2 regions of the Peribacillus sp. NPDC097224 genome follow, and region 1 is predicted to be linked to the other one. Evidence: riboswitches for the same ligand, from Rfam matches in the RefSeq annotation. Region 1 holds a riboswitch; the other holds the start of a gene.
What was found. Region 1 has a riboswitch for FMN ahead of ribE (riboflavin synthase). Riboswitches for the same ligand answer to the same signal wherever they lie in the genome.
Positions count from the first base shown of each region.

Region 2: it holds a riboswitch for FMN, as region 1 does, so the genes downstream of both, ACIQXR_RS01705 (ECF transporter S component) here and ribE (riboflavin synthase) in region 1, are expected to answer to the same signal.

Region 1 covers NZ_JBIWDK010000004.1:190,556-200,122, reverse strand. Annotated here, with positions in the region: gene ACIQXR_RS10450 (DEAD/DEAH box helicase) at 1-376, shown strand, start outside; gene megL (methionine gamma-lyase) at 641-1,816, shown strand; gene ACIQXR_RS10440 (tryptophan-rich sensory protein) at 1,843-2,571, opposite strand; gene ACIQXR_RS10435 (GNAT family N-acetyltransferase) at 2,796-3,386, opposite strand; FMN riboswitch at 3,675-3,805, shown strand; gene ribE (riboflavin synthase) at 3,954-4,592, shown strand; partial or broken gene ribB (3,4-dihydroxy-2-butanone-4-phosphate synthase) at 4,611-5,213, shown strand; gene ribH (6,7-dimethyl-8-ribityllumazine synthase) at 5,277-5,747, shown strand; gene ACIQXR_RS10415 (methyl-accepting chemotaxis protein) at 5,806-7,311, opposite strand; gene ACIQXR_RS10410 (DHH family phosphoesterase) at 7,536-8,705, shown strand; gene ACIQXR_RS10405 (ABC transporter ATP-binding protein) at 8,897-9,567, shown strand, end outside.
Region 2 covers NZ_JBIWDK010000001.1:326,477-336,043, reverse strand. Annotated here, with positions in the region: gene ACIQXR_RS01730 (LysM peptidoglycan-binding domain-containing protein) at 1-338, opposite strand, end outside; gene ACIQXR_RS01725 (CPBP family intramembrane glutamic endopeptidase) at 316-945, opposite strand; gene ACIQXR_RS01720 (RecQ family ATP-dependent DNA helicase) at 935-2,443, opposite strand; gene ACIQXR_RS01715 (YpbB family protein) at 2,440-3,507, opposite strand; gene ACIQXR_RS01710 (ferredoxin) at 3,794-4,042, shown strand; gene ACIQXR_RS01705 (ECF transporter S component) at 4,177-4,749, opposite strand; FMN riboswitch at 4,920-5,052, opposite strand; gene serA (phosphoglycerate dehydrogenase) at 5,392-6,966, shown strand; gene ACIQXR_RS01695 (hypothetical protein) at 7,057-8,271, opposite strand; gene sigX (RNA polymerase sigma factor SigX) at 8,237-8,818, opposite strand; gene ACIQXR_RS01685 (ATP-binding protein) at 8,993-9,567, opposite strand, start outside.

The sequences.
Region 1 (9,567 bases):
TAGCGTGTTACATGAGAAGCTTAAGTTTAAAGGCATCGAAATGGGCGTACTTCACGGGGAGTCGAATAAAGTCGATCGTGAAAAAGCGTTGCGTAAGCTTCGTTCTGGAAAGTCACCGATGTTGATTGCAACCGATGTGGCGGCCCGTGGACTTGATATTAAAGGACTGACAGCCGTCGTTCATATTGATATGGCTGAAAACATTGACCAATATATTCATCGGTCTGGTAGAACGGGACGTGCCGGAGCGGATGGCACGGTCATCTCGATCGTGACGGAAAGAGAAGAGCGTGAGTTGAAGAAAATGGCTCGCGAACTTGAAATCCCCTTAACGAAAGTCACTTTCTATGGTGGGAATATCGTAGAAGAAGAATAGGCTTGAAGAATGGAGATGGCCATGAAGGCTGTCTCTTTTTTTATGTTCTGTAGCGTAATCCGGCTATCCTCATTTGACGTTCCTATTTGATAGATTGCAAGCTTTTTAAAGGAAAACTGGCCGCTTCACAAGCTTTGTGGATGATTAACAAGGGCAACAGGACTGATCCTGTACGAATGCCCAGGCGACTTACATTGAAAACGCTTCCAAAATATGTTTTTTTAACATATGATAGATATAGCTATTTGGATAGGGGGAGTTAGAATGGGAGAGAAATATAAGCATATTGAAACAGCTGTGATTCATGAAGGATATGATTCGAAGGAGCATTTAGGAAGCTTGACCACACCTTTGTTTCAAACCTCGACATTTACGTTCGATACGGCCGAACAAGGGGAAAACCGGTTTGCTGGTTTAGAAGATGGATATATTTACTCGAGGCTGGGAAATCCGACGGTTCGGGTGCTGGAAGAGAAGATTGCGGCCTTGGAAGGCGGGGAAGCGGGACTTGCGTTTAGTTCAGGGATGGCTGCCGTGTCTGCGGTCCTTTTTGCTTTGACCAAAGCCGATGACCATATCGTTTGTTCAAAAGGGTTGTATGGATGTACTTTCGGCCTTCTTCAACTGATGGAGGAAAAATACCGGATCACCCACGATTTTTGCGATATGGAAACGGAGGACCAGCTAAGGAGCATGATCCGTCCGAATACGACCTGCATCTATGTTGAGACGCCGATTAATCCGACGATGAAAATGATCGATTTAGCATTGGTCATGAAAGTCGCCAAGGAGAATAATGTGCCTGTTGTGGTCGATAATACGTTTTCCACTCCATATTTACAGAAGCCACTGGAATTTGGATGTGATGTCGTCCTTCATAGTGCTACGAAGTATCTTTGTGGACATGGGGACGTTGTGGCGGGTCTGATTGTCGGAAAGAAGGAGTTTATCAATCAGGTGGCCATGACAACACAGAAGGATATCGGAGGGATTATTTCGCCATTTGATGCATGGTTGCTGTTGCGGGGATTGAAGACGTTGCCAGTCAGGATGGATCGTCACGCTTCTAATGCAACGGAGATCTTTCGCATGCTGAAACAGCATCAACGGGTTAAGGCCGTCTATTATCCAGGCGACGCAGAATCAGGGGATTATCGGATCATGGAAAAACAGATGAAATCCGGTGGAGGCATGATTTCCTTTGAACTGGAGGGGACAAAACAGGATGCCCAACGATTCCTCAATAACTTGAAGCTTATAAAAATCGCGGTCAGCCTAGGAGACGCTGAATCCTTGATCCAGCATCCCGCTACGATGACACACTCGTCCATCCCAAAAGAATCAAGAACGCAGATGGGCATCACCGACCAACTCATACGGCTCTCCGTCGGCCTAGAATCCTGGCATGACATCTGGTCTGACCTTGAACAGGCGTTTTAGGGGTCTGACCCCTTTTATTTCCTGAATTATTTCCTGAGGTTCCTGATCAGGACGGTTATGGATAGGATGAGGATGAGGGTGGCCAGGATATAGGATGTGGTGGTGATTGTCGGATGGGGCGTGCTGTTCCTTACGCCGATTCCGATGATGGCCCAGACGAAGACGAGTGGGTAGCACCAGTCCTTGTTTTTGATGGCAAAGATGAATGCCAGAGCCGTGGCTACGAGTAAGAGGGCGATCGTCCATGCTACATCGGAAATCCCGAAACCATTCCAGCCGATATAGGTCAGATAGTAGGAAATGTTAGCAATGGTCGCGACGCTCACCCATCCTAGATAGACGGAAAAGGGCATCAAGTCGAGAAAGGCATGCCTCACTTTTATAATGTTTGTGTAAATGACAATCAAGGTCAATAAAAGTGTAATGATGATGATGACGGATAACAGGAAGAATTCGTAATGCCAAGCTAATAGCCAGGCTCCGTTAAATATACAGCTTAAGGCGAACCATGGGAAAGAGACCATATATGCGGGACTTGTTTTATGTTTCCCCATAAACTGTCTGGCTACCCAGATGGCAAGAAGAAAATAAATCAATCCCCATATCGAGAATACATAGCCGGCTGGGGTAAAAAGAACGTCCAGTTTCCCGGAAACTTCCCCTGAGGTTTGGCCGTTGAAGGGAAGGTAATTAGCCAGGAAGTTCATCGTGATGACGAACAGATAGGCAACAAGGTTGATAAGAACAATTAGCATGTGTCTTCCTCCTTTGAATGAGATTGGGACATATTATCTTATTCCTTTTAAATTGGAGAGATAACCTTTTTTAGCACATCGGAAGGAAGGATTCTTACTTAGTGGAGAAAAGATGGTATTCAATTGTCTGTAAAGGGATAAAGGTACAACACGTCTAAAAAATAAGGACCTTGCTACTTTTATTGCAGCAAGGTCCTTTAAAGGTGTTTAATTAATTAATGAAATTAGGATTTAGCGTTAACAACCGTTTCATCCTTTTTTTCGGGGGTTACATATTCTTCTTTTAATATGGAATAATAGGCGCTGTCTAATAATGTACCCTTCGTCATGTGGCTTTTACGGTGAATCCCTTCACACTTCATGCCTAAGCGATCCAATACTTTCCCGGATGCGGCATTTATCACATCACATTCAGCAAATACTCGCTCCAAATCCAAAACATTGAAGGCTAATTCCAGTATTGATTTTCCCGCTTCGGTCATATAGCCTTTACCCCAGAAATTCCGGTTTAAAGTATAACCCAGTTCTCCACATTTGTTCGATTCATGCACTCTGAATTCGATAGCCCCAATCATTTTGTTGTCTTCCTTTAACACGAGTGCATATTTGCCGATAGGCTCTTCCAAGAAATAGTTCGCTATGAAGTTCTTAGTCTGGTCCAAATCTTTATGTTTGTCGTAAAGGTAACGTGTCGTTTCTTCATCAGATGTATATTCATACATATCCTCAGCATCATCAAGCGAAACCGGACGTAAGATGATACGCTCACTTTCGATATGATTGTGCTGAACCATTAAAAGGTTTGTCTTTCCCATTTGAATTCCCCATTTATTCTTGATTTTCCAATTATTATAGCATAATTCAGTACATTTAATAAGAAAATAATGGAATAAAATTCTAGCATCTCTCTTGGATCGTGTATACGAGATTCGTATGATGGCAGGGATCTATTGATATGTAAGCACCACGGCTATAGTCGCTTACATAGGATGGATTCCTCCCTTTTCTTATAGGATTTGCTTGCAACTATCGATTCATTTTAGGATAGATGTTTTACATCCGTACTTTAGAGTGTTAAAATAATAGAAGATTCAAAAAAATAGTTAGTCCTTCGGGGTCGGGTGAAAATCCCAACCGGCGGTGATGAAGCAATTCTAAGCCCGCGAGCCTGATAAAGGCAGGATTTGGTGAGAATCCAAAGCCGACAGTACAGTCTGGATGGGAGAAGGACGTGTGAAATCCAAGTGTATACGTACGCCTATTTTTTCAGAATATGAAATGATGGGTTTATTAGGTATACCATTTTTTTCACTCATTTCTCCTGCTAACTCCTTAGGCAATCCTAAGGGGTTTTTTATATGTGTATAAAAGGGGGAGAAACTATGTTTACCGGAATCATTGAGGAGATCGGCACGGTTCATTCCATGAAAAAGGGAAGAAGCAGCATGGAACTGGCCATTTCCTCTAAGAAAGTACTGGAAGATGTTCATCTTGGAGACAGCATTTCCGTTAACGGGGTCTGTTTGACGGTGACTTCCTTCACACAGACTTTATTTACGGTCGATGTGATGCCGGAAACGGTGAAAGCTTCATCGATCCGGACATTGAAACCAGGTTCAGAAGTGAATCTTGAACGTGCGATGAGTGCTAATGGACGTTTCGGCGGCCATTTCGTTTCAGGTCATATTGATGGAACGGGCACCATCATGAAAAAAGAACGAAAAGAAAATGCCGTCTATTATGTGATTCAGCTGGAAGAAGGGCTCAGTACATACTGTATGCCAAAAGGATCTGTTGCCATCGATGGGACAAGCTTGACGATATTCGGCATCGAGGGAAATTTGCTGACTGTATCACTCATTCCCTTGACCCATCAGGATACCATTTTGGGCAGGAAGGCGGCAGGCGATATCGTAAACATTGAAAACGACATGTTAGGGAAATATATCATACATCAAATGAAAAACAGCGAATCAAAACCAGGACTGGATTTAGCATTCTTGTCTAAGCATGGATTCTAATAAATGGAGGTGTACAGGATGTTCCATACCATTGAAGAAGCGATTGAAGATTTGAAAGCTGGGAAAGTAATCATCATTTCCGATGATGAAGACCGCGAAAATGAAGGGGATTTCGTGGTGCTTGCAGAAAAGGCGACACCCGAAGCCATTAACTTTATGGCGACGCATGGCCGTGGGTTGATTTGTACGACGATTACCGAACAGTTGGCGAAAAAGCTGAACTTGCATCCGATGGTCAATGATAACACCGATCATCATGGGACGGCCTTCACCGTAAGTATCGATCATAAAAGCACGTCTACCGGAATCAGTGCGTTCGAGCGGTCCATTACCATCCTTGAGCTTTTGAAGGAAGATTCGGTTGCCGAGGACTTTCAACGCCCGGGGCACACTTTTCCGTTGATAGCCAAGGCAGGGGGCGTGTTAAGCCGCACGGGACATACGGAAGCCTCCGTCGACTTGGCCAAGTTATGTGGGGCTGCTCCAGCAGGTGTCATTTGTGAAATCATGAATGAAGATGGAAGCATGGCACGTGTATCCGACTTGGAACTAATTGCGGATAAATTCAACCTGAAATTCATTACGATTGCGGACTTGGTACAATACCGTAAGCAAAAGGAATCATCGCAAGAACAGGTATACATTCAAAATGCATGATGTTTTTAAAATGAGGAGGAAATAGACATGGGGAAAATTATCGAAGCACAATTAATCGGATCGGGACTGAAAGTGGGAATCGTGGTTGGAAGGTTCAATGAGTTCATTACAAGCAAGCTATTGGGCGGAGCATTGGATGGTCTGAAACGCCACGGTGTTGACGAGGATGACGTGGACATCGCTTGGGTGCCAGGAGCATTTGAATTGCCGCTCATTGCCAAGAAACTTGTGAACACGGGGAAATACGACGCAGTGATTGGATTAGGGACGGTCATCAGAGGTTCTACTTCGCATTATGATTATGTCTGCAATGAAGCAGCGAAAGGAATGGCCTCCGTTGCTTTGGATACCGGCGTTCCGGTCATCTTCGGATTATTGACGACGGAAAATATCGAGCAGGCCATTGAACGGGCCGGCACGAAATCGGGAAATAAAGGATATGAAGCAGCGGTCAGTGCCATAGAAATGGCGAACCTTGGAAAACTGATTGAACAATAAATTAGATAGAAAGCCGCGGAAGGGCAACCATCCGCGGCTTTCTTCTTGAACAAACAAATTACTTCTCGCTGACTGTCAGCTTTTCCAGGCTTCTTAAAAGGTCTTCAAAACTGGAGAAGTTACTTTCCATTTGGGTAATGAGGGTATTCTGATCGACCACGCTCGCGGCGACTTCCTCCAGGGAAGCGGCATTTTCCTGTACGATGCTGGCAATATTGGTCACTTCATTCGTTGCCGTACTCGAGTTTTGCGTCAAAGCTTGAAGCATGGTTTGAAGTTTGATCGATTGTTCCATGACTTGGAGCGTGTTTCCTTCCATCTCTTTGAAAACGTGTTCGACATCTTCGGAGTTTTTCTTTATCATGCCTGCAACATCCAAGCTCTGATTCACGCCATCTGTCACCTCATTAGACTTGATGGAGATATGATGTAAGATTTGCTGGATTTGATTGGTCGCCTGTCGGCTGTTTATAGCAAGCTTCCTGATCTCATCCGCAACCACGGCAAAGCTCTTCCCATGTTCCCCCGCTCGTGCCGCCTCGATGGAGGCATTCAAGGAAATTAAGTTCGTTTGGTCCGAGATGTCTTCGATTGTTGCCAGAATCGTTTGGATCTGCTTATTTTGTTGATTCAATTCTTCCATTAAGAAGGCGGTCTGTTTAGCCTTTTCCCCCACGGATATAATATCTTGGGCAAGGATGATCATCGCCTGACGTCCATCTTTGGTGCTTGATTCATTTTCTACCGTATGGACTTTCATTTTATCGGATGCAAGGGTGGCCTGTTGAACTTCTACATCGAATGAATCGATGGAATCTTTCACTTCATTGGCGCTTAATGCCTGGGATTCAATATTCCTTGTGACTTCTATAAAGGCATTCGTGATTTCCTTGGAGATATTTCCAGTGACTTGGACATTGGCTTGCAGCTCATTGTAAAAGTCGGTCAATCCATGAACGGATTTGGTGATTTCGTCAAGCATATCCTTGGTCTTGATTTCCGTTTGTCGGCTCTTAGCAAGCTCGACCAAAGCGACATTAATCGAAGCACTACCGATTAAACTGAAAAAGACGGATAAAATGGCAGTTAAAATAAATAAAAGAATGATACCAAGTACAGTGACGCCCTTTTCAGATAAAACCATGGAAAAAGGTTCTGACCATAAAATCAGGTAAATCAGGAACCCTGAATATAGGACGATCGACAAGATGACATGATAATAATCGTAATAAATGGACGCAAAAAGAAGCCCTAGATATAACAGGACCAATGACAAAGGGCTACTGGACTGGATGATGATCGAAGCGAATAAAAGGTTGATCGTGATGCCGATAAGATAGGGCACCCCGAGTGTCCATTTTTTTTGCTTGATCAAAATGGAGGCCACAACGGCGGGGATGATGCTAAAAAGGGCAATGATTCCAATGTTTAGAGTCGGTATGCCGACTGTGAATGAAAATAGGAGGCCGGCAGCAATCGTGAATAGTGTATAGATGATGATGGCCGAGTGTCTTGAGTTATTTATTATTTCTCTTGATGCACGATCTGATCTGAACTGATACATTGTCATACCTCGATTTCTATTTAGTAACTCATCTATATTACGATGTAAATATTACAAAATAAAGAAAAAAATTGAAGGTGGTCGATTTTTTTTTACGTTCAAAGCGGTTTTGGGTGGAACCGTGTTAAAATAGTCGGATGTGATTATGCTACAATTGTAAAGATTGCAATTGAAAATCATTTCTTAGGGAAAAGTAAATATATTAGTTTTTAGGAGGGGTTTATGTGTACTATCTTTTTACACATAATGATTTAGACGGGGTCGGCTGCGGAATCGTCGCGAAGCTTGCATTCGGGGAAGACGTGGTAGTTAGCTATAATTCAATCGGCCGCCTTAATCAGAATGTCGAAGCATTTCTTGAGCAGGCGAATATCGAGGATACATTGATTGTTACCGATCTTTCGGTAAATGAAGATAATGAAAAAATGATTACGCAATTCGTTGAGGATGGAGGACATGCACTTTTAATCGACCATCATAAGTCGGCACTGCATTTGAATGAACATGACTGGGCATCTGTTACGGTTGAACAGGAAGACGGCAAACAAACGGCAGCCACTTCTTTATTCTATCAATATGCGGTGGATCAAAAGTGGCTGGAGCCTTCCCGGATTTTCTCTGAATTCGTTGAATTGGTTCGACAATATGATACATGGGAATGGCAGGCCAATAATAATGTAACGGCCAAACGGTTGAATGACTTATTCTTCATGATTCCGATTGAAGAATTCGAAACGAAGATTGCACATAAGCTCTCATCAGCTGAAAACTTCGCGTTTGATGAAGTGGAACAGACTCTTTTGGGAGTGGAAGAGAGTCGTGTGGATCGGTACATAAATAGGAAAAAAAGAGAAGTGTATCAGGCTACGGTCGGTCCTCATACAGTTGGGGTGGTCCATGCCGAGTCTTACCATTCGGAATTGGGTAATGAGCTATCAAAAGAATTTTCCCATCTGGATTATATTGCGATCCTTATGGTCGGAAGCAAAAGAATCAGTTTCCGCACCATCCATGATGAGATAGATGTAGCTGAGGTTGCAGGGAAATATGATGGGGGCGGCCATCAAAAAGCCGCAGGTTGTACGATGTCGGAAAAAGCATACAGCCAATTCGTCGAGAAGACATTCTTCTCTGAACCGATTAAGCGCGACGCTCATAAGAACCAATTGAATGTGAAGAATTCACCAGAAGGTTGCCTATATTCAACGAGAGATAAACAGGATATCTTCATTTATGAAAATGATGAAGAAGAAGAGTGGATCATTGAAGTGAATGGAAAACTGATAAAGAAATCGTTTGATACGTTCGAGGAAGCGGAAAAATACACGAAACGTAAATATGTAGCCTGGCTTGCGAACGATGAAAGATACGAAGAGTTTGTGAATAGAGGGTAAGGCAATGCAGCTGTCCAAATTTGGGCGGCTGTTATTTGCAGTTGTTATATGGAGGGAAAAAAACGAGGGTAGTACCTTAGTTCTTTTCTCCTAAAAACGCTTGACAAAGATTCGATTATACTGAATAATCTTATTGTTAAGTAGTTGATAACGATTATCAATTTCAGCGTGAAAGGGGAGGTAATGATTACATGCGAATGAACGTTAGTAACGTTGAAGTTGGATACGATAAAAAAGTGATCGTTAACGGCTTGACGATTGAAATTCCCGATGGTCAAATTACTACAATCATAGGATCTAATGGGTGTGGAAAATCAACGTTATTAAAAGCTTTAACAAGAATCATTCCCTATCAAAATGGACAGGTCTTTCTTGATGGAGCAGAAATACAAAAAAAGAATACGAAAGAATTGGCGAGGGAACTGTCGATCTTGCCACAAACACAGGATAGTGCAGTAGGACTTTTAGTCGAGGAACTGGTTTCATATGGTCGTTTTCCATATCAATCAGGGTTCGGTGGCCTAAAAAAAGAAGACAAAGAAATCATTGATTGGGCCATGAAGTCTACTAATACATATGAATTTAGACACAACTCTGTAGATGAACTTTCCGGAGGTCAAAAACAGCGGGTGTGGATTGCCTTGGCACTTGCGCAAAACACGGACATCATTTTTTTGGATGAGCCTACAACCTATCTGGACATGGCCCATCAACTTGAAGTATTGGAGCTTTTGCAGAACTTGAATGAAAAGGAAAATCGGACCATTGTGATGGTTCTACATGATTTGAATCATGCAGCCCGGTTTTCACATTTCATGATCGCTCTTGAGAGTGGGAATTTAATAAAAGCGGGCACACCAGA
Region 2 (9,567 bases), on a different contig from region 1:
TCTTCTTTTTCCTTAATATCCCCGGCCGTTGCCGTTGTCGGCACAGCCTCTTCTATAGTTTCTTCGTCATCACTAAAATTCACCACTTCACTACTTTTGGTATCCTTTTCAGGCCTATCCTGAAGGTATGTATAAAGACTATAAAATCCTATAGGAAGCAAAATGAAAAATAGCGATAATAATTTAATCATTGGGAACTTTATCTTCACTTTGCTTTTTTTCTTTTTACTCTGATGAACCTCACTTCTTTTTGGTAAAGATGACTTCACCTTATGACGATCGGATCGCGTACGAAGTTCTCCAGCTTGATCGTTTTCATTCTCTTTTACACGACTCATCTAAGTCACCACCCTCTTCACATACTGCCAGCTTTACATACTTATGTCTTATTAATATACCGAGGATAAAATCTATTAAAAAATGGGCTGTGATCGTCACTAAAATATTTTGGGTCCATTCAAACAAAAATCCGATGAGAAAGCTTAAAAGCGTCACATTCAAAAATAAAAACCAATTAAATAAGTAACGATAATGAACCGCCGCAAAGATAATGCTCGTCCACAATAAGCCTATATGTGTCTGCATAACACCACGAAATAATAATTCCTCGCTAACCGCTACTAACAAAGAGACGATAAAGATCATGGGATATGGTAGGCTACTGAAAATGCGTTCATTGACTCCACCATCATCCTGATAGGAAACAGGGGTCACTTTCATCATGACCACATCAAAAATGACCACTAAGATTCCAGCAGGGACACCTATCAACAAAATATCCATATCTTTAATGTCAAATAAAGAACGAAAGGTAGAAAAATCTTCAAATAAGATAATACCTAAAAAAAAGCCAATCGTTAAGAGAATAATTTGGGTCAGGAACAAATTATATAGTAACTGTTTGTCTGTCAGCTGTTTAATTAATTGCGCCTGCTTATTTTTCATGCCCATTATCCTTATCCAATAAGATAAAAGCTAATTCCTGTTTCCATGTAGAATATGAATTACCCTGCTGTTCCTTTACTGCCGGCCATACATCCAAGATATTTTTTGCATCTATTCCACAACGATCGCAACATACGTCATTCCCTTTTCGCTGCTCTTCTTCAAAATAATGCAAAATGCCCAAACGCCTACATATTTTAGTATGAATCCAATTCAAAAAAACGTTCAGCTTTGCCTGATTTTGCATCTTTCTTGTATGACAATAGTCTTTCATCCTTGTTCTATGCAATGGTGAGTCATCATCCGTCAGAAATTGTGTAAAAAAACGGAATTGAATATCATTCAAGGAAAAGCTCTGAAGAAGATGCTCTTTTTCAGAAAGACTTAAATCAGCCATACTTCTATTCGCTTCATTTAAATACGAACAAACGGCCTCAATTTGATGGTCAGTTGGTAGCTGTTGTTCCATCAAATGCAACGGAAGTCCTTCATCCCCTTCGCTATATAGTAAAATGGCTACACTTTGTTTTTGGTCACGGCCTGCCCTCCCTATTTCTTGAAGGTATGATTCCATTGTGGATGGCATATGAAAATGGATGACAAATCTAACATCAGCTTTATTGACTCCCATTCCAAACGCACTCGTTGCACAAATGATTTTTAACTGGCCCAAGATGAATTGCTGCTGAATGAGCATTCTTTGCTCCTGTTCCATACCTCCATGATAATAATTGACACTACCGACTCCATTTTCCTGTAAAAAACCCGAGACCGCTTCAGCCACTTTTTTCGAAGAAAAATAAATAATTCCACTACCTGGGAATTCCCTGACAAGCGAGAGGACACGGGCAAGCTTTTCTTCGTAGCTATATATATTTTCCACAAGTATCGCGATATTTTCCCGATCAACGGATGAAACGATTTCCTTATGTTGGGATATATTCAATTTGCTGATAATATCTTCCCGTACTTCTTTTGTTGCTGTTGCCGTCAAGGCAAGCGTTAATGGGTTATTTAACTTACGCCTCACTTCTCCCAAGTTCAAGTAATCCGGCCTGAAATCATATCCCCATTGAGAAATGCAATGCGCCTCGTCAATGACAAATAAGCCTATGTCAATTTTCCTTAAAGACTGGATTACACTTTCTAGCCCAAGCATTTCGGGAGACAGAAAAATAAACCGATACGTTTGCAATCGTTCAAATGCCTGTTTTTTTTGATACGCGGTCAAAAAAGAATTGAGGGTCAGAACACTTTTTTCTCCTCTCATCTTAAGCTGATCCGCCTGATCCTGCATCAGGGATAATAACGGCGAAACAATTATAGCCGTCTTATTGATAAGGTAAGCAGGGAGTTGATAACATAATGATTTACCAGACCCTGTGGGAAGCATTGCCAATGTGTGGGTCCCTTCTAGCAAGGATTCGATTACCTCATACTGTCCAGGACGAAAATTGTCAAATCCAAATTTATCTTTCAGGACTGTATTCAAGTTCATCCTCTATCACCTATTTTCGCAAGTACAAGCCTTATTTGAAAAAAACTAATTTGCTCATTATCGACAGCTTCCTTGATTACCTTGAGTTTTCTCGTATTCAACCGTTTAATGACCGTAATGATTTTGTCTTCATCCTCTATTGGAACATAGTCATTTATCGAAAAACTTTTGTCCGATAGCACGATTTCTACGAGATGATCCTCAATCGTATTTCCTTTTAAACGACGAATCTCTGCAATTTCCTGTAGCGTTTTCCCTGCCTGAATATATTGCAGAGTCGTATGTGTCGATTGTGTTAGATGAGGATGCCCACCATTTTTCCAATCATGGATTAGAGAAGCCAACAGAGGGTAATCGCGTACTGTTGATATCTCTGCGAGCATTTGATGCAATGAATCGAGAAAAACGTAGTGCACAAACCACTCATCAATTTCTTTCCTTTTTCCAATCTGCTCAAACGTAAGTCCGATTCGATTGACTCCCGTAATTTTCAAAACAAAAATGTCACGGTTCAACTCACTTTGCATCTCTAAGAGGGTGACCAATTCATCAAAAAGATGCTGAGCAAGTAACTCTCGATTTTGTTGGTTGGCATATAAAAAACCCTTTACGAATTCCTGTACTCGTTGATTCTGTTGTATCGGATAAAAAGGCCTTTCATTGTGGACAATATGGGATATAGTTTGGATAAGAAGATTGAGTCTTCTCCAAAAATCCGGGGTGATGTTTTGGTATTTCCACCCATTTAGTGATAAAGGAAGAGGCCACTTTTTGAAATAAGAGGCCAACGCCCCTCCTCCTTGTTCACTAATCAAATACACATCATTTTTTTCCGTTGGTTCGATTAGTTTCAGTTCAAGAAACAATTTTATGTTTTGAGATAACTCCTCCCGGGTAAAACGAGGCATAGTCCCAAATATATTCGTCAGACCAAATAAATGCGCATCCTGAATAGTCTGGGACGATTTTTTACCCTGAAGCATATGATAAATTGCGTAGATGGAACGCTCACCTTGGAACTTTTGTATCGCATATAAAATGATTGCTTGAAGATAATTGTTCATGAAACTCACATCCTTGTTCCATTTATCCAATTATATTGTAACAAAAATCTGCAAATACCGCCTTTTTTTATGTCATATATGCAACGATATTTGTGAATAAACAACTAAATACGTACTCGTTATAAAGAAATTTTCCCAATAATTTGTGTTGACTTTTCATATACTGCCGTATTATCGTTACATTTTCTATTGATAAGTTCGGCATTCGGTCTTACAATAAGAAAGAGATGTTAATCTATAATAAAAAGGTTTTGAGTTGTAAATCAACTTAGGAGGGGTTTTATTCATGGCTAAATTTACTATTGTTGATAAAGAAACATGTATCGCTTGTGGAGCTTGTGGAGCTGCAGCACCAGATATCTATGATTATGATGATGAAGGAATTGCTTTTGTTACGCTAGATGATAACGAAGGAATCGTTGAAATCCCCGATGTTCTTATAGATGACATGATGGATGCATTTGAAGGATGCCCCACAGACTCTATCAAAGTCGCAGACGAATCATTCGAGGGCGACGCTTTAAAATTCGAATAAGTATAAAAGCCATTTTCATTTTGAGAATGGCTTTTTTTATGTATTTTTTAAAACTTCTCCCCATACATTAAAGAGGCAGAAACAACCCAGTTATCATCTGGTTGTTTCTGCCTCTTTTTATATATTAAGCATGTTTATATAACACTTGTTTTATTGATCCATGTTTGGAGTTTAACAAATAATAGCATGAAAACGGAAGTGATGAGCACCCCTTTAATGATGTTAAAAGGGAGTATTGCCGCAGTTACGAATTGTCTTGACTCTGGTGCAGTCATGGCATCCCATCCCATAAAGAAAGTATATGCCGGTAAAAAGACATAATAGTTCAAGACACTCATAATTAGCGCCATGGAAACTGTCCCGGCTAGCAAGGCAAATGTCATTCCTTTTTTCGAACTTATTTTTTTATATACATAATATGTTGGCAGTATGAATAATACCCCCGCTATAAAGTTAGAGATATGTCCAACCGGTACACCCGTATCGCTTCCAGTCATGACCATATCCAATAAGTTTTTCAGGAATTCAACTAAAACTCCTGCAAGCGGTCCGAAAATCAATGCCGCCATCAGTGCTGGGATGTCACTAAAATCAATGTTCAGAAAAGGCGGAAATCCCGGAAATGGAAAATTCAAAAGCATTAGTAGGTAGGAAAGACTTCCTAGCATTGCAAGTGTGACCATCTTTTTAACTTTGTTCGATTTCATAGTTCTCTCTCCTTCTTTTTCTTGATCTACCTTGAAAAAGAGGTTAGGGATCCTTCATGAATGTTGATGTTCAATAAAAAACCCCTTAATTCCGACAGAATTAAAGGGATAAATTAAAGGTTTCATCAAACAAACGTTCAGCACTTGACTGTTTGAACGCATTCAGGAACCTCCATCTTCTCCCATCCAGACTATACTGTCGGCTTTGGAATCTCACCAAATCCTGCCCTAAGGCTCGCGGGCTTAGAAGAATTTTTCTTCATCACCGCCGGTGGGGAGTTACACCCCGCCCCGAAGATAGACCTATAAAATTAATTTACAATTTTCATTATAAATGATTTTTCTTTTTTTGAATAGTATTTTCATCGCAACTATGAATTTACGACAATCAAATATTACACTTTTATTCATTTTAAACAAAATATGTATTTATAATCACGACGTTTTACTCGGTCTAAAATAATTTTTATTTTTAGAAAATTACGGCTCAAACCCTTTACCCTTGCGGTTTTGGACGAGTGAATTTCAAAGTAAATTTAATTAAAGCGCTTACATACAGGTATGCCAAATTGACAGTTTTCCTATTTCAATTGTAAAATTAACTGAAATTTAAGAGAATTTTACCTAGGAAGGTGTTTACACGTGTATCAGATTTTAGTAGCAGATGCCATCAAACCAGAAGGACTCGGACCGCTTACAGAGGCATCCAATATTCTTCTTATTCAGAAGACTGTAGAAGAAGCAGCAAACGAACTTGATCAGATCGATGCAATACTGGTTAGAAGTGCAACAAAAGTTACAGAAGATTTAATGAACCGCATGCCAAAACTAAAGATCATTGCTCGCGCAGGTGTCGGCGTTGATAACATTGACATTCCTGCTGCAACAAAACGAGGAATCGTTGTTGTGAATGCTCCTGACGGAAATACAATTTCAACAGCTGAACATACATTTGCCATGATGGCTTCTTTGATGCGCCATATTCCGCAAGCTTATGCTTCCCTGAAAAATGGAGAATGGAAACGATCTTCTTATACAGGAACGGAACTTCGCGGAAAAACTTTAGGTATTGTTGGTTTCGGACGAATTGGTGGAGAGATTGCCAAACGCGCAAAAGTTTTCGGCATGGAAGTCATAGTTTATGACCCATTCTTAACAGCTGATCGTGCAAAAAAAATGTCCGTAACTTCCCTGACTTTAGATGAATTGCTCCCTAAAGCAGATATAATCACTGTACATACACCTCTAACGGACGAAACTAGAGGGTTAATCAATAAAGAAAAGTTACTAACCTGTAAAAAAGGCGTGTACGTATTAAACTGTGCACGTGGCGGAATCCTTGATGAAGATGATTTATATGAAATGATTGTCGAGGGACATGTAGCTGGAGCCGCATTGGATGTTTTTGTTGAAGAACCACCGCTTGGCCATAAATTACTTGAACTTGATAACGTCATCGCTACTCCTCATTTAGGAGCTTCCACTAAAGAAGCCCAATTGAATGTTGCCGTTCAAGTCGCCCAAGAAGTATTAACCTATTTTGAAGGTAATCCTGTATCAAGTTCAATTAACCTTCCAGCCATTTCTAAAGAGGTGTTTGAAAAGGTTCAGCCATTCTATCAACTAGTCCAACAAATGGGCTCCATTGCCTCACAATGCATGAAAGAAGGCATTCAGGAGATTTCCGTAACTTATGCAGGTGAGTCATTGGACTTCGACACCGCTATTCTAACAAAAAGCCTAATAGCAGGCTTCTTCAAATCAAGAGTAGATGCTTCAGTTAATGAAGTGAATGCGCTATTGGTTGCTAAAGAGCGTGGCATTACCATTGGCGAAAAGGTTTCTACTGACTCTCTAGGTTATTCTAACCTGATCAGTCTAAAAGTAAAAGGCGACACTCGCGAATTAACCATTAGTGGTACTCATATCGAGAACTATGGTTCCCGGATTGTCAATCTGAATGGTTTCAAAATTGATTTCCATCCAGAAGCTAATTTACTTTATATCCAACACACTGATAAACCTGGAGTAATCGGTAACGTCGGTAAAATTCTTGGTGATCATGCCGTAAATATCGCGACTATGCAAGTTGGTCGTAAAGAAGCTGGCGGGGAAGCTATCATGGTATTGAGTTTCGATAAACCATTAGAAGATAATATGAAGCAATTCTTAGAGGAAACACAAGAAATTACTTTCATGGCCCGAATAGCTTTATAATTTCCACTTAAGGATGCCCCACTAGCGGGCATCCTTTTTTTGTTGAACGACCCTCATCTGCCTCTCACATCGCAAGCATGCACTTGACCTTTAATTAACTAAGTTAGGAGCAACGGGTACTGTAATCTCTTCCGATAAATTCAGAGAACCTACCATTTCTACAGGGGAGTTTACAAACTTCACCTTTGCATAGCCAAAGTCTTTAGCTGTAAATAGAATGACTTCCAAACCTTGAAGCGACTCTGAATCATTCTTCAAGCGGCCTTCTTGTGCCAGTTCTACAGTTACTAAACCCCCATCATATGTTAGGTTCTCCCACTTCAAACTCTCCGGTAGAGCAGAAGAAATCCCTTCTATGCCAGGTTCCTCCTTTGCCGCTTGTAGGGCCTCTTCCATGTTCTGATAATCGATATTGCTAGGCACAAGGAAACTTGAAGATGATTTATCCGTGTGATAAAGAAAGAATGTGCGATTCTTGTGCTGGGGAATTTCTTCTTCTATTACTGTTCCGGCATGAGCAAAACTGGCACCAGATTTTCCGTCCGTTGTAAATGTCACTTTATCAATATTTAGATAGGATAAGGTTTCTTCCATGGTTCTAAGAAACACGATATCCTCATCCAGCAGATTACTGCCTGCCCGTAATTCGATATTTGCTGTGTTGTTGGTGGGAACATGGGATACCTTAATATCTAGAGGGAAATAATCGGACAGGCCATATTTTTTCTCATTAATGGTCGACATCTTTTTTACCACCTGATCCAAGGCTTCCGTTTCTTCGATAGTATCGACTACAAAAGATAGAGGTACGATAAAATTCTGTTGGTGATCAGGCACGCCTAGAGTTATTGTCGACTTCCCCTGCAAATCTTCTGAGTAAATCGCACGAATGGGTGTTTTTTCTTTTTCCACTTGTTGAGATTTACTTTTCAATTCATTTTTTTCTATTGGTTCGCCCTCAATATCTTCCTTTACATCCTGCTTTTCATTTGATTCAATATCATGCTTTTCTTGCTTATCCAAAATGATCTTACTTTCAGAAATGGCCAATTTTCCATTGCCGTGGCTATTAACCTCCTGCTCTTGAGATTCATCTTTTCCAATCATCAGTGAAGATCCAATGATCATCATTAAGAATAAGGAGGCAATGCCCACAATACGAGGAATCCAAAGTTTTTTACGGTTTCTTCTTTGCTTACCTTCTATCCTCGAAAACACTTCTTTCTTCGAGCGTTTATCTTTTACCTCCGGAAGTTGGCGAAGCAAGTCCTCAATTTCTCTTTCTTTCCAACGGGATTTCTTCAAAGGAATTCCTCCCCTCTTCTGATGAATCATCCATCATTTTTTTAATCGCTTTTAAAGCGCGGTGTTGCGTTGTTTTTACCTTACTTTCACTCCAATTCAGTACATCCGCGGTTTCTGAAATGGACATGCCTTGTATGTACCGTAAAATAATGACTGCTTTTTGATTAACAGTACATCGATTCAAGCAACGATATATCTCTCTGACATTATCATTCATAATGGCCACTTCTTCGGGAATCGGCTGATTATCTTTAATCATCTGACCATCCCAATCAATAGTGGGAATGATTTTATTCTTCCATCCTTTTTGTTTCCGAAAATAATCAATGGTCACATTTCTCGCAATGGAATACATCCAGGTTTTTTCACTACTATTGCCTTCAAAACGATTATAGGCCTTCATTATCCTGATATAAACTTCTTGAACCAGGTCCTCTGCCGTTTCACGGTCTTTGGTCATATAATAAATGAATTGATAAATTTCCTGGTGATATTTTTCATAAAGATCGTGGAAAATGGAATCCATTATTTCTCCACATCCGTTCATAATTATAGTCGATATTTTCATATGAAAGTTACATACTTATTTTATACTAATTACCCAATTCACTCCATATACTGCCCGCAAATAAAATATGGGCAAAGGCAATTAGGAGAATCCAATTGCCTTTGCCCACTCTGTTTCTCATGTATCAAGATTATTTGCCAAGCAATCTGACATTTATTCAGTATTTTCCAATATTCGAGGTAGAATAAAGCTGAATGTTGTTCCCTTTTCTGGTAAACTGTTCACCGAAATATATCCATCATGTGCATCAATGATATTTTTAACAATGGCCAGACCTAGGCCCGTACCAGACCGTCCACGGGTACGTGCTTTATCCGCTTTATAAAATCTCTCGAATACGAATGGTAAGTCTTCTTCCGGAATACCTGAACCAGAGTCCTTCACATCTATAATCAAGCCTCTGCGATCACTCATTTTTTGAATGACATCGATTTTTCCGCCTGCAGGAGTATGACGGATTGCATTATCAATTAAATTCGTCAATACCTGCTCAATTCTATCAGGGTCAAAATTCCAGTTGATCCCATCGTCTTGAAGATGCGTCGTAATCGTGATCCCTTTATCTCTAGCCAGTCCATAGAACTTACTTGTAATCCTCTTTAAATAGGGGGAGACGGAAACCAGGTCATAAGTAAGGTTCATTTTCCCTGATTCCAATCTGGCTAGATCCAATAAATCATTAACTAAACGTCCCATCCTCAACGATTCATCATAAATGATCTGAGCCA